4 regions of the Vibrio sp. 704 genome follow, and region 3 is predicted to be linked to each of the others. Evidence: predicted binding sites of a transcription regulator. Region 3 holds the regulator's gene; each other region holds the start of a gene.
The links. The regulator CRP, encoded in region 3, controls carbon source genes, mostly activating them, when cyclic AMP is high. The targets are predictions, from matches to a motif close to TGTGANNNNNNTCACA.
Positions count from the first base shown of each region.

Region 1 (3,217 bases), on a different contig from region 3:
TGACGAATGTGGCACTGAAGAGGCAGCCTCGTACTGCGATATTGAGTTATCGCTCGTGACGCACTAAATAGCTGATATGGTTTTATTCTGGTTGAGTGTTAATGTAGTGCTTGAGTAAGATCTGTTCAGTAAACTGTGTTCTAAGGTAAAAGCCTCGGGGCAGAGTTTTCATCGGCTTACCATTTGAGTTGTATGCTTCGGTGAGCGCTTTTGCATTTGCGGCTTTAGGGCGAAGATGCAGCGCTTCTCCGTGTCTGGCGGAAATTTGATCAAATCTTCCCAAGACGATCATCTCCATTAACTCTTCCCAGTCATTTCGCAAAATCCGTTCTTCTTCTTCATCTGGTGACCAAATGAGTGGACTGCCCACACGTCTTTCAGCGAGTGGGATTTCTCGTTCTCCTTCTACGGGTACCCAAAGCACACGAGATAGCTTGTTTCGAACATGACTTGTTTCCCATGTAAGACCATGAACACCAGTGAGGGGGGCCACAGAAACAAAGGTTGTTTCTAAAGGTTTGCCAGAGTAACTGATCGGAATACTTTTTAACTCGATCCCTAGTTTTGCGAAATCTTGTTGAGGTTTACTGCCAGCTGGAGCGCCCAAGTGCCATTCGAGTAATTGACCCACCCAACCTTTATCACGTTTTAAGTTTTCAGGAACAATCATATTCGCCTCGGCGGCCAACTCAGCAAAACTGAGTCCTGCCATATCATGCGCTCGTTCCAATAGCTCTGCTTCTGTTTGTGGTTCTGGTTTCATAGTTACAAGGTGGTATTACAAAAAATATAGTTTATCAAACTCCGACCAAATCTACTGTTTAAGATTTCACCGAGGCGGTGTAAGAACGATCAATTCATAACTTATCCACAGGTGGAGGAGGTATTGATAAGATCCTGACGGGGTCTGTATGAATAAACAGGGGTTAAAATGCATTTTTGGGGTTGATTTTGTTGTAATCATCTAAACGAATAGCAGGTAAGTGTGGATAAATAGCCTGTTGGTGGATCTTTGACCGATCTGAGTTTGGTGAAAAGATCATCAAGAAATTGAAGATCGAATTATCGTTATTTTTAAAAATAAATACTTTTTTATCAATGTTTTATGTTTGTTTTTTTGTTTATTCATTTGTTTTTCATTTGATGGGATTGAACTGAATTACTCATTTGAATTGAATTCTTCACAAAGTTATTCACAGAAAAGGTGAATAAATGTGGGCAATGTCTCACTCTTGTGTTGATAAGGTATGGTTTGATTAAAAGATATCCAAAAATGCTGAAAAGGTAATAAATCTTGCTCATATCACATCAGTAAGTTTGCTAGTAATGGGGATATGTGGAAAAATCACGGTAATAAAAAATTTATTCATAGAGGTTAGCCAGTGATAGATGGCGATGGTTACCGACTTAATGTTGGTATTGTGATATGTAATAACCATGGTCAGGTCTTCTGGGCTAAACGATACGGGCAACACTCATGGCAATTTCCACAAGGTGGGATTGACGAAGGTGAAACCCCTGAACAAGCCATGTTCAGGGAGTTATACGAAGAAGTCGGTTTAACGAAAAAAGACGTTAAGATCATTGCAACAAGTCGTCATTGGTTAAGATATAAGCTACCAAAGCGATTGGTGCGTTGGGACTCCAAGCCTGTTTGTATCGGCCAAAAACAGAAATGGTTTCTGCTGAGATTAGAATGCGATGAGTCTCGCATTAATATGCAACGCGGAAAATCCCCTGAATTTGATGGTTGGCGCTGGGTAAGTTACTGGTATCCAGTTAGGCAAGTTGTTTCTTTCAAGCGAGATGTTTATCGACGAGCGATGAAAGAATTTGCATCCTTAGCCATGCCTTTTCGAGAGAGAAAAGCGAAAGGGAAAAGAAAAAAGCAACGTAGAGGATAATCATGCTCAGTCAGCTAAGGGAAATAGTTGAGAAAGTCTCCAGGGTCGATGATGTGCATCTGGCATTCGATATATTGGTGAAAGAGACTTGTGCTGCCCTTAGTACTGAGTGCTGTACTATCTATCTTGCTAATGAAGAAATGCAGCGCCTTGAGTTAATGGCAACTCAAGGCCTTATTTTTGAAGGTGATAGTATTCATATCAACTTCAATGAAGGCTTGGTTGGGTTGGTAAAACGAAGCGCTGAACCCCTTAACCTTGCCGAAGCCTCAAAACACCCCGAGTTCAAATTCTTTCCTCAACTCGGCGAACAGATTTACCACTCTTTTTTAGCTACTCCAATCATTCATCGTAAACAAGTTTTAGGTGTGTTGGTGATCCAACAAAAAACACCGCGCTTGTTTAGTGAAATGGAAGAATCGTTTCTTGTTACTTTATCCGCTCAGTTAGCGGTGCTCATTGCACATGCGCAGAATCTTGGGCATTGGCAGTTAGCATCTAAACCCACGGTATTAAAAGGTTTGCCTGCGTCTACTGGTGTCGCGATTGGAGAGTTTTGGTTCGACAATACCCAGCCGAGTTTATCGGATGTTTTCCCTTCGTCCACGTTAGATAAGGAACGCGAGCACGAGACACTACTGGTGGCCATAGAGCGAGCGTTAAATGACTTTCGCCGTATGCGGAAAAAACTGGACAGTGAAATCAACAAAGATGCGCTGGCGATCTTCGATCTGTTTACTCACTTACTGAATGATCCGATGCTTCGCGGTGATTTGAAGAAGCAGATTGAAAAAGGAGATAGGGCAGACTGGGCGTTACGCCAAGTTGTAGAATCATACTCGAATCGATTTGCCAGAATGTCGGATGTATACATGCGTGAAAGAGCGCAAGATATCCGAGAGTTAGGGCAAAGGCTGCTCTATTTTCTGCACAACAGCGAGCAAGAAAATTCTGCAATTGATCGTCCCATTATTTTGGTGGCGAATGAACTCACTGCCACCTTGCTCGCTTCTGTACCTAAAGAGTTTTTGTTAGCTGTCGTATCATTAGAGGGAGGCGCAAACTCTCACGCTGCCATTTTATCTCGAGCTCTTGGGGTCCCTGCAGTCATGGGCGCCAACATTAATCCGGATGTGGTGAATGGCAAACTCGGGATAGTCGACGGCTATACGGGTGAGATCTTCTTAGAGCCAAACCGCCAGTTGTTGCGAGAGTATCGCAGCTTAGTAAGCGAAGAGTCTGAATTGTTTGCCATGGTAAACAAGGACCTCGCACTCCCTGCGGTTACGCAAGATAATCACCATATCGAAATT
Region 1 covers NZ_JAWOUH010000010.1:134,332-137,548, forward strand. The annotation lists gene R7R24_RS14975 (DUF6482 family protein) at 1-67, shown strand, start outside; gene mutH (DNA mismatch repair endonuclease MutH) at 83-763, opposite strand; gene rppH (RNA pyrophosphohydrolase) at 1,383-1,904, shown strand; gene ptsP (phosphoenolpyruvate--protein phosphotransferase) at 1,907-3,217, shown strand, end outside.
Region 1: a site for CRP is predicted at 1,214-1,229, ahead of rppH (RNA pyrophosphohydrolase). Genes of this name have one in related genera too.

Region 2 (3,217 bases), on a different contig from region 3:
AAGTGGTGATGAAGCGTTGCCCGTTGATGAGTCTGGCGACAACTTATTAAATGCGTTGGTGAATACCCACGCCATGGTGCCGTTTAGCCCAAGTGCGTTCCAAGGCACGCACGCCAGCTACGCGAAAGAGTGGATTCCAGCGGCATTGACTCAAAGTAGTCAATCGCAAGGCTATGTTCGTCGTGATTTTAATCGTGCATTAGACGACTATCTGTTAGGAGCGACGTTCCCACTTGAGCTCGACTTAGTCGAGTTGCAACGTTTCTGGCGCTTACCGGTGCAGTATTTTTTCAATCGTCGCTTAAAAGTAATCTTTGAGCCGCCACTGCCGGTGATGGAAGACGACGAACCCTTTGTTTTAGGTGGTTTGGAAAGTTATCAAATGCGTGATGAGCTGTTAGAAACCTTGCTTGAAACGACATTGATGCAGCCTGAGAAAAAAACAGAGGTGCTTAAACACTTTATGAGTCAACAGCGCGCGCAAGGCAAACTGCCGGTGGGGGCGTTTGGTGATATCGAGTTTGAAACCAACCGAGTTCAGGCGGAAGAGCTGGTGGACAAACTGGCGTTTTTATCTGGTGCGCCTCAAGACGATTTGGAAATCGACCTGACGTTTGACTCCTTATTTGAGCGAAATGAAGGCGAAGAGAAAAACGTTCGCCTGACTGGTTGGCTAACTCAATGCTACCAATCCGGTTTGATTCGCTATCGAAGCGGTAAGATTCGCTCGCAGGATTACCTTGCAGCGTGGATCGATCACCTTGCCATGTCGGCGTCGGGTCATGCTAAGAAAACCCACATCATTGGTTACGATCGTAAAGAAGGCGCGCTGCATTTGATCTACCCAGAAATTGCCGATGTGCATTATGCCAAACATCTACTGACTGAATTAGTTCGCTTATTCTTCGAAGGCATGACTAAGCCTTTGCCTTATTTCCCGAAAACGGCGTTGGCTTGTGTTGAAGCGGGCTTTAGCCGTGGTCAGTGGGTCGATGACGAAGAGAAATCTTTGAAGAAAATGGCTGACGCATTCAATGATGGTTTCATGAGCCCGGGCGAAGGCAATAATGCGTACATCTCTCGAATTTGGCCTGCTTGGAATGATGAGTTGGCCTCAGAAGTTCGTGTGCTGACAGCATTAGTACTGCAAGGTGCGCGCTTAGCGGTTCAAGACGCTGATGATGTAAAAGCGTGATAAAGAAAGTTGGATAAAGAGAAGGAAGAGTAGGGTGGCCGCCAGAAAATCATTATTTTTTGTAGGGCGTTTGCTGTACGGCCACAAGGTCAGAGGGACCATGATACTTTTGTTTAATTCATTTGAGTTGTGCCGCCAAAAAGGTTTGGCTTATCTCGTGGGGCGCATACTAACGGTACGTCTTATGGATAACCGTGAGAAAGATCTCACAAAGCTCTAAATTATCCAACTTGTTAAACATATTAATAGAATTTTTAACTATAGATCACATTTATTAGGTGATACGTCCTAGTAAATAATCCGGAGAGATTCAGCGTTATGGATCAAATGTCAGGTGCAGAGTGTCCTCTACATACGTTAGACCGCACAGAGCAACCTCAACCAACGCCACTAGAACCGATGACGTTTCCTCTGCATGGCGCGAGGTTAATCGAGGCATCAGCAGGTACAGGTAAAACCTTCACTATTGCAGGTTTATATCTGCGCCTTTTGCTTGGTCACGGCTGCGAGGAAACTCGACATCGCGTACCGCTTACAGTCGACCAAATTCTGGTCGTAACCTTTACCGAAGCGGCAACTGCGGAATTACGCGATCGTATCAGGGCAAGGATCCATGACGCGCGAATCGCGTTTGCGCGTGGACAGAGTTCCGATCCGGTGATCCAACCTTTGCTTAATGAGTTTGACGATCACAAGCAAGCCGCAGAAATTTTATTGCAGGCAGAGCGTCAGATGGACGAGGCGGCGGTCTACACCATTCACGGTTTTTGCCAACGTATGCTAACGCAAAATGCGTTTGAATCTGGCAGCCGATTTAATAACGAGTTTGTGACCGATGAAAGTCACCTAAAAGCGCAAGTTGTAGCCGATTACTGGCGCCGCAATTTCTACCCGTTGCCATTTACCTTGGCTGGAGAAATTCGCCAGCTATGGGGCTCTCCATCTGCGTTATTGTCTGACATCAGCAATTACTTAACTGGTGCGCCGTTAAGCCTTTCTGTTCCGGCAATGAAAGGCAGTTTGGCTGATCTTCATACTGAAAATCTGAAAAAAATTGATGAATTAAAAGCACAGTGGCGAGAAAGCCAAGATGACTTCTTAACGCTAATTTCAGATTCAGATATTAACAAACGTAGCTATACCAAAAAGTCTCTGCCGACGTGGTTGGAGGTGGTAAACACTTGGGCGGCAACGGAAACTACAGGTTACGATTATCCAGACAAGCTGGAGAAATTCGCGCAAAACGTCTTGTTGGAAAAAACACCGAAAGGCAGTGCGCCGCAGCATGCGGTATTTGAAGCCATTGAAACATTTCTTACCAATCCAATCAGCTTAAAAGCGCCACTGCTTGCGCATGCGATTGAGCATTGTCGAGTGATGCTGGCCAACGCGAAAAATCAAAAACAGTGGCTCTCTTTCGATGATTTGCTGACGCAACTTTCTGCTTCTATCGATACGGACGAAAGCGAGCTTTTAGCGGCGCGTATTCGTACTTTGTATCCTGTCGCAATGATTGACGAGTTTCAAGATACCGACCCGCTTCAATACAGTATTTTCAGCCGTATTTATCTGAACAACCCGGAATGTGGTTTGTTTATGATCGGTGACCCCAAGCAGGCGATTTATGGCTTTCGTGGCGCAGACATTTTCACCTATATCAAAGCGCGTAACCAAGTAAGTGCCCACTACACGTTAGGAACCAACTGGCGTTCTAGCGCAGATATGGTGCAGGCGGTGAACCAAGTGTTTGCCTTGCCCGATAGTCCATTTATCTATGATTCGGATATTCCGTTCTTACCCGTTAAGTACAGTCCCAATGCCGAAAAACGCATTTGGACTATGGGTGGCCAAAAGCAACCGGCGCTGACTTATTGGTTGCAAGAAGCGGACGATAAACCGCTACCAAAAGGCGAGTATTTGACTCGAATGGCAGAGGCGACCGCAAGCCAAATCCAAACCATTTTGACGCAGGCTCAACAGGGGCAAGCGTGTCTGGTGAATGGCGAAAAACAGAAAGCGGTT
Region 2 covers NZ_JAWOUH010000014.1:74,119-77,335, forward strand. The annotation lists gene recC (exodeoxyribonuclease V subunit gamma) at 1-1,195, shown strand, start outside; gene recB (exodeoxyribonuclease V subunit beta) at 1,523-3,217, shown strand, end outside.
Region 2: a site for CRP is predicted at 1,389-1,404, ahead of recB (exodeoxyribonuclease V subunit beta). Genes of this name have one in related genera too.

Region 3 (3,217 bases):
GGTTACTGGTTCGTCCGGTGCCGGCACGACCACTACATCTGAAGCCTTCCGTAAAATGTTCAATATGATGAACGTTAAACCCGCATGGGTTGAAGGCGATAGCTTCCATCGCTTTACTCGCCCAGAAATGGACATCGAAATTCGCAAAGCCCGCGAGCAAGGTCGACACATTAGCTATTTTGGCCCACAAGCTAATGACTTCCCGGGATTAGAAGAGTTTTTCCGTAAGTTCGGGCATGATGGTACTGGCAGCGTGCGCCGTTATCTGCACACGTTTGACGAAGCGGTTCCCTACAATCAAATGCCAGGCACGTTTACACCGTGGCAAGACTTACCCGAAAACAGCGACGTGCTGTTTTATGAAGGGTTACATGGTGGCGTGGTCGATGGCGATGTTAATGTTGCTCAACATGTGGATTTCTTAATCGGCATGGTGCCGATTGTGAACTTAGAGTGGATACAAAAATTCGTACGTGACACTCGCGATCGCGGCCATTCGCGTGAAGCGGTAATGGACTCAATCGTGCGATCCATGGACGATTACCTCAACTATATCACTCCGCAGTTTTCTCGTACTCACATCAACTTCCAGCGCGTACCGACCGTTGATACTTCCAACCCACTTAATGCAAAAGGCATCCCTAGTTTGGATGAGAGTTTTGTAGTGATTCGCCTACGCGGTATCAAGAATGTCGACTTCCCATATCTGCTGGCCATGATTGATGGCTCATTCATGTCACGCCACAACACGATTGTCGTACCCGGCGGTAAGATGAGCTTTGCAATGGAGCTCATAGTTCGGCCTATCCTACAACAGCTCATCGAAACAGGGAAAATTGGCTAAAAACCTGCCTGCGAAGATGTTTACTTTTCATACCGTGATCATGTGCACAGTTTTGCTTACAAAATCTCAATCATGGCACGATTAAAATCAAGAAATCGTTTTCGAAAAAGGATACTATTTCTTACCGAAACACAAGAGAGCTTGCAGCATATAAAAAGTGCTCTTATTCTAGTAGGCCTAATTCAGGCTTAGCTAAAATATGGATAGCGCAAGCGTACCCTGCAGAGGAAGTGAGATATTATGGTTCTAGGTAAACCTCAAACCGACCCAACATTAGAGTGGTTTCTTTCACACTGTCATATTCATAAGTACCCTTCAAAGAGCACGCTAATTCACGCGGGCGAAAAGGCAGAAACTTTGTACTACATCGTTAAAGGTTCTGTTGCGGTTCTTATCAAAGACGAAGAAGGTAAGGAGATGATCCTTTCTTACCTAAACCAAGGAGACTTTATTGGTGAACTTGGTCTATTCGAGGAAGACCAAGAGCGCACAGCTTGGGTTCGTGCTAAATCTCCTTGTGAAGTTGCTGAAATTTCTTTCAAGAAGTTCCGTCAGCTTATCCAAGTAAACCCAGACATCCTAATGCGCCTTTCTGCGCAGATGGCTCGTCGTCTTCAAGTAACTAGCCAAAAAGTAGGTGACCTGGCGTTCCTAGACGTAACTGGTCGTATCGCTCAGACGCTTCTGAACCTTGCAAAACAACCAGACGCAATGACTCACCCAGACGGCATGCAAATCAAGATCACTCGTCAAGAAATCGGTCAAATTGTTGGCTGTTCTCGTGAGACAGTGGGTCGTATCTTGAAGATGCTAGAAGAGCAGAACCTAATCTCTGCTCACGGTAAAACCATCGTGGTTTACGGTACTCGTTAATCTCGAACTAGAGTGACACGAACAAAATTATAAAAGCCACCAATGGCAACATTGGTGGCTTTTTATTTACTCATGACCAAATGAGATAGGGTGCAGCGAACACTAATGAGTAAGCTTAACAGGTTAACCCTAAAACTTAGCCATTCGTACTTTCAAAGATTTTGTCAGCTGAAGCGGCCACGAAACCTGGGTACAAATCACCATTTTCCATCGGATAGCGCTTAGCAAATTCATAAAACCCGCCAGGGATAATTTCAGTGCCTTCGCTAAAACGAACCGCTACTTTATCTGCCATGGTCGATGACTGCTCTAGCAACACCTCAGGAGTGCCCTTCACTTCACCACCATTTTCATTAATGGTAAACCCAGCGGTACGCAGATGATCGTTTACCTGCTTCACTTCTTCATATTCATTGAGTTGGTTAACGCTCACCGTGAAGTGGTTTGCTCCGTAACCATGCGCCGCAAGCCAAGATGCGTACTCACTTTCTTTAGCCAACGTTTGGTAATCAGCAAAGCTTAAATCCCACAAGCGTCCACCATGTAAGAATGCGCTATCGTTCAGCTTGTCAGCATCGACTTGTGCCACCAAATTTTTCACAATCTCTTGTAGCTCAGGCGAGCACTCTTCAACTTTTAGCTCACTAATAAATACTTTAGGTTGCTTCGGATCTGGGTGCTCATAGTGCTTAGCAATCAGCTTTTTGCTTTCGAAAACGTAATCACCACACGCCTTGTAACCAATAGCTACAAATGGCTTAGCTAGAGTTTCAATACCAAGAGGCGCGATATTGAAGGTACGTAAAGCTATATGATCATTAATCAGAGGCTCATCTTCTTGAAGCAGCTGATGCACTTTAGCCGCCGAAGGGCAAAGACGTTGAATGTAATCTTGCCATAGCGATTCAAATAACACATCGGGCGTCATAACGACTCCTTGTTACGAGATGTAGAGTTTAAAGGTAAGCGGAAGTTGGCTGCTCGTTCACAACAAAAGTTGTCCAGAATAATGAACGAGCAACCATCAACCTGTGACGGTAAATGCCAGTCAGTCAACACGCTTTTCCGAGTCTTTGCTCACTTTTCGTGTTCTGCCAACGATCACTACAACCCATACCTAAATGATGCGCCGGCAAGGTGAGCCGCAATGCATAGTTGCGACTCTATTATTAAAACTTATAGCGCTACACCTGGACTCAATGTTGCAGGCAAGACAGTCTCTTGACCTTCCATTGATGCCATTGGGTACGCACAGTAATCTGCTGCGTAGTAAGCGCTTGGGCGCAAGTTACCCGACGCCCCCGGACCACCAAATGGCGCATCACCGCTTGCACCAGTGAGCTGGCGGTTACGGTTCACGATACCTGCACGAATGTGGTCAACGAAGTATTCCCATTCTTGGTCGTCGGTTGAAACCAAACCAGCAGATAAGCCAAAGCGCGTATCGTTTGCTAGCGCCACGGCTTTGTCTAATCCTTCGTAGCGCACCACTTGCAGAAG
Region 3 covers NZ_JAWOUH010000029.1:29,620-32,836, reverse strand. The annotation lists gene R7R24_RS22910 (phosphoribulokinase) at 1-844, shown strand, start outside; gene crp (cAMP-activated global transcriptional regulator CRP) at 1,085-1,717, shown strand; gene R7R24_RS22900 (DUF1338 domain-containing protein) at 1,854-2,645, opposite strand; gene astD (succinylglutamate-semialdehyde dehydrogenase) at 2,894-3,217, opposite strand, start outside.

Region 4 (3,217 bases), on a different contig from region 3:
CGTGGTCAATATACGCGCTCTTGGCTCTTGGGCTGGCTATCTTTTCATTTAACAAAGGTTTGCCACTCACCATGCGCTCAATTTTTTACCCTTTGTTTGGTGAGCGTGTATGGGGTTGGACTGGTCATATTATCGATATTCTTGCAGTTGTAGCGACGGTTTTTGGTTTAGCAACATCGTTAGGCTACGGTGCGTCTCAAGCCGCAACGGGTTTGAACTTCCTGTTTGATGTCCCAATGACCAATACCACGCAGGTTATATTGATTATTGGTATTACTGCGCTCGCTTTAATCTCTGTTGTGGCTGGACTCGATAAGGGCGTGAAAATCTTATCTGAAATCAACATGGGTCTTGCAGCGCTGCTATTGCTATTTGTTATTGTTGTTGGCCCGACGATTGCGATTTTAACTGGTTTCTTCGAGAACATCGTTTCCTATGTAGCTAATATCCCTGCCTTATCTATGCCATTTGGACGAGAGGATGTGAATTACTCTCAAGGCTGGACGGCGTTTTACTGGGCGTGGTGGATTTCTTGGTCACCATTTGTGGGTATGTTCATCGCACGTGTGTCTCGCGGTCGTTCGGTTCGTGAGTTTATTATTTGCGTTATTCTTATCCCATCTTCAGTTTGTGTGTTATGGATGACGGCTTTTGGCGGTAACGCAATTAGCCAATACGTTAATGATGGCTACGAGGCGGTGTTTAACGCAGAACTACCTTTAAAACTTTTTGCCATGTTAGATGTTATGCCATTGGCTGAGATAACATCTTTTGTCGGCATTATCTTAGTCGTGGTGTTCTTCATTACCTCTTCTGACTCAGGATCACTGGTTATTGATACTATTGCTGCGGGCGGTAAGGTCGATGCACCAACGCCACAACGCGTGTTCTGGTGTACGTTTGAAGGTTTGGTTGCGATTGCATTGATGTTGGGTGGTGGTCTAGCTGCTGCTCAAGCAATGGCGGTGACGACTGGTTTACCATTTACTATTGTTTTGCTTGTTGCAACGGTATCTTTGATAAAAGGTTTGATGGATGAACCTCGTCCAAAGGCGGTTTCTAAGAAATCAAAATAACTAGTATCAGCAGTTAAATTATTGATAAAAGCGGTATGCGAAAGCATGCCGCTTTTTTTTGGATTTCTATTTTTCTCTGAGAAATGAACAGCATGGAAAACGGTCTTATTCTGGTTATTTTTTGTACTGTGCATTTGGGTGACTATTTAATAAATTAGACCTCAAACTATTTTAACTTTTGGTTAATAGGTTTATTTTTGTGATCTAGATCACAAAAATACCGATAAAAAGGCGGATTATTTGATTTTTAGTCGCGAGGGATGCCCATAATAAAAAGGAAATTTAATTAGACCTCAAAGGATATGTATTTTCACATGATCACATCAGCACCTTGGGTCCTTTATCCAGAGATTGGAGAAGACTCAAGTAAAAAATGGATTTTTCGTGAGCCTAAAATCTCTGATGGTGACGACATTTACAGCTTGATTGCAGACTGTCCTCCATTGGACATGAACTCATCTTATTGCAATTTCCTACAGTCTACGCATTTCAGCAAAACCAGTATTTTGGTTGAGCAAAAAGGCGAAATCGCAGGTTTCATTTCCGGTTATCAGAAACCAGACGAGCAAGACGTTTTATTTGTCTGGCAAGTTGCAGTCTCACCTCGCTTTAGAGGTCATGGTTTAGCATTCCGCATGTTGAAAGAACTTCTCACCCGAGAGGAATTAGGCGGTGTTAAATCGGTAGAAACTACCATCACGGAAGATAATAAAGCCTCTTGGGCACTGTTCAAAAAGTTAGATGCGATGAACGGCAATTCTGGCCAAGTAAGCACATTTTTGGATGAAGAAGCCCACTTTAAAGGCAAACACGATACAGAATATTTGTATCGCATTCCTCTCAAATAATCCTCAAACAATAGGAATTAAAAACGGTCTCATCATGGATATTTTCAAAAAGCAGGAATCCAACGTACGCTCATATTCAAACAATTTCCCGGTCGTTTTTCGTAAAGCGAAAGGCTGCTGGCTAGAAACAGAACAAGGTGAACGATACTTAGACTTCCTTGCTGGAGCGGGATCTCTAAATTACGGCCATAACAATCCAGTACTAAAACAAGCGTTGCTTGAGTACATTGAAATGGACGGTATTACTCACGGTTTGGATATGCACTCAGAAGCGAAAGCATCGTTTCTGGAAGCGTTGGATACTTACATCCTTAAACCAAGAAACTTGGATTACAAGGTTCAGTTTACGGGCCCAACAGGTACTAACGCTGTTGAGGCGGCATTGAAGCTGGCTAAAAAAGTAAAAGGCCGCGACAGCGTCGTTGCGTTTACTAACGGTTTCCATGGTTGTACTGCTGGCGCACTGGCTGCAACGGGTAACCAGCATCACAGACAAGGTAACGGTTCTAGTCTAAGTAACGTCACTCGTATTCCATTTGAAGGTTACGCTGGCGTAGATGGTCTCGCGCTGTTCGAAACCATGCTAAATGATAACTCTGCAGGTATGGATAAACCAGCCGCTGTACTTCTTGAAACTGTGCAGGGTGAAGGTGGTTTAAATGCTGCTTCAAACGAGTGGTTACAACGTTTGAGCAAAATCTGTAAAGCCAATGACATTCTTGTGATTGTCGATGACATTCAAGCAGGTTGCGGACGTACCGGTACTTTCTTTAGTTTCGAGCCGTCTGGTATCCAACCGGATATCGTGACGCTATCGAAGTCGATCGGTGGTTACGGTTTGCCGATGGCTGTCGTATTACTTAAGCCTGAGCTTGACCAGTGGAAGCCAGGCGAGCATAACGGTACGTTCCGTGGCAATAATCACGCCTTTATTACTGCTGCAAAAGCACTAGAAATTTACTGGGCAAACGATGATTTTGAAACACACATCAAGCAGTGTTCAGACAAGGTAAGTGCTGTTATTGACCGTTGTGTTCGTCGCTTTCCACAAATGTTTGTGCAGAAAAAAGGCCGCGGCATGATGGTTGGTATTGAATGTATCAATGGTGATATGGCATCTGAAATTGCGAAAAACTGTTTCGAGAATGGAATGGTGATAGAGACAGCGGGTCCAGACGATGAAGTTGTGAAGTTCTTCTGTCCACTAACCATCAGCGAATCAGAGCTAGATCAAGGACTAAGCATCTTTGAAAATGCAGTAGAGACTATCGCTGCGAAACATTTCAAACAAGC
Region 4 covers NZ_JAWOUH010000003.1:469,843-473,059, forward strand. The annotation lists gene R7R24_RS08165 (BCCT family transporter) at 1-1,076, shown strand, start outside; gene ectA (diaminobutyrate acetyltransferase) at 1,391-1,924, shown strand; gene ectB (diaminobutyrate--2-oxoglutarate transaminase) at 1,959-3,217, shown strand, end outside.
Region 4: a site for CRP is predicted at 1,275-1,290, ahead of ectA (diaminobutyrate acetyltransferase). Genes of this name have one in related genera too.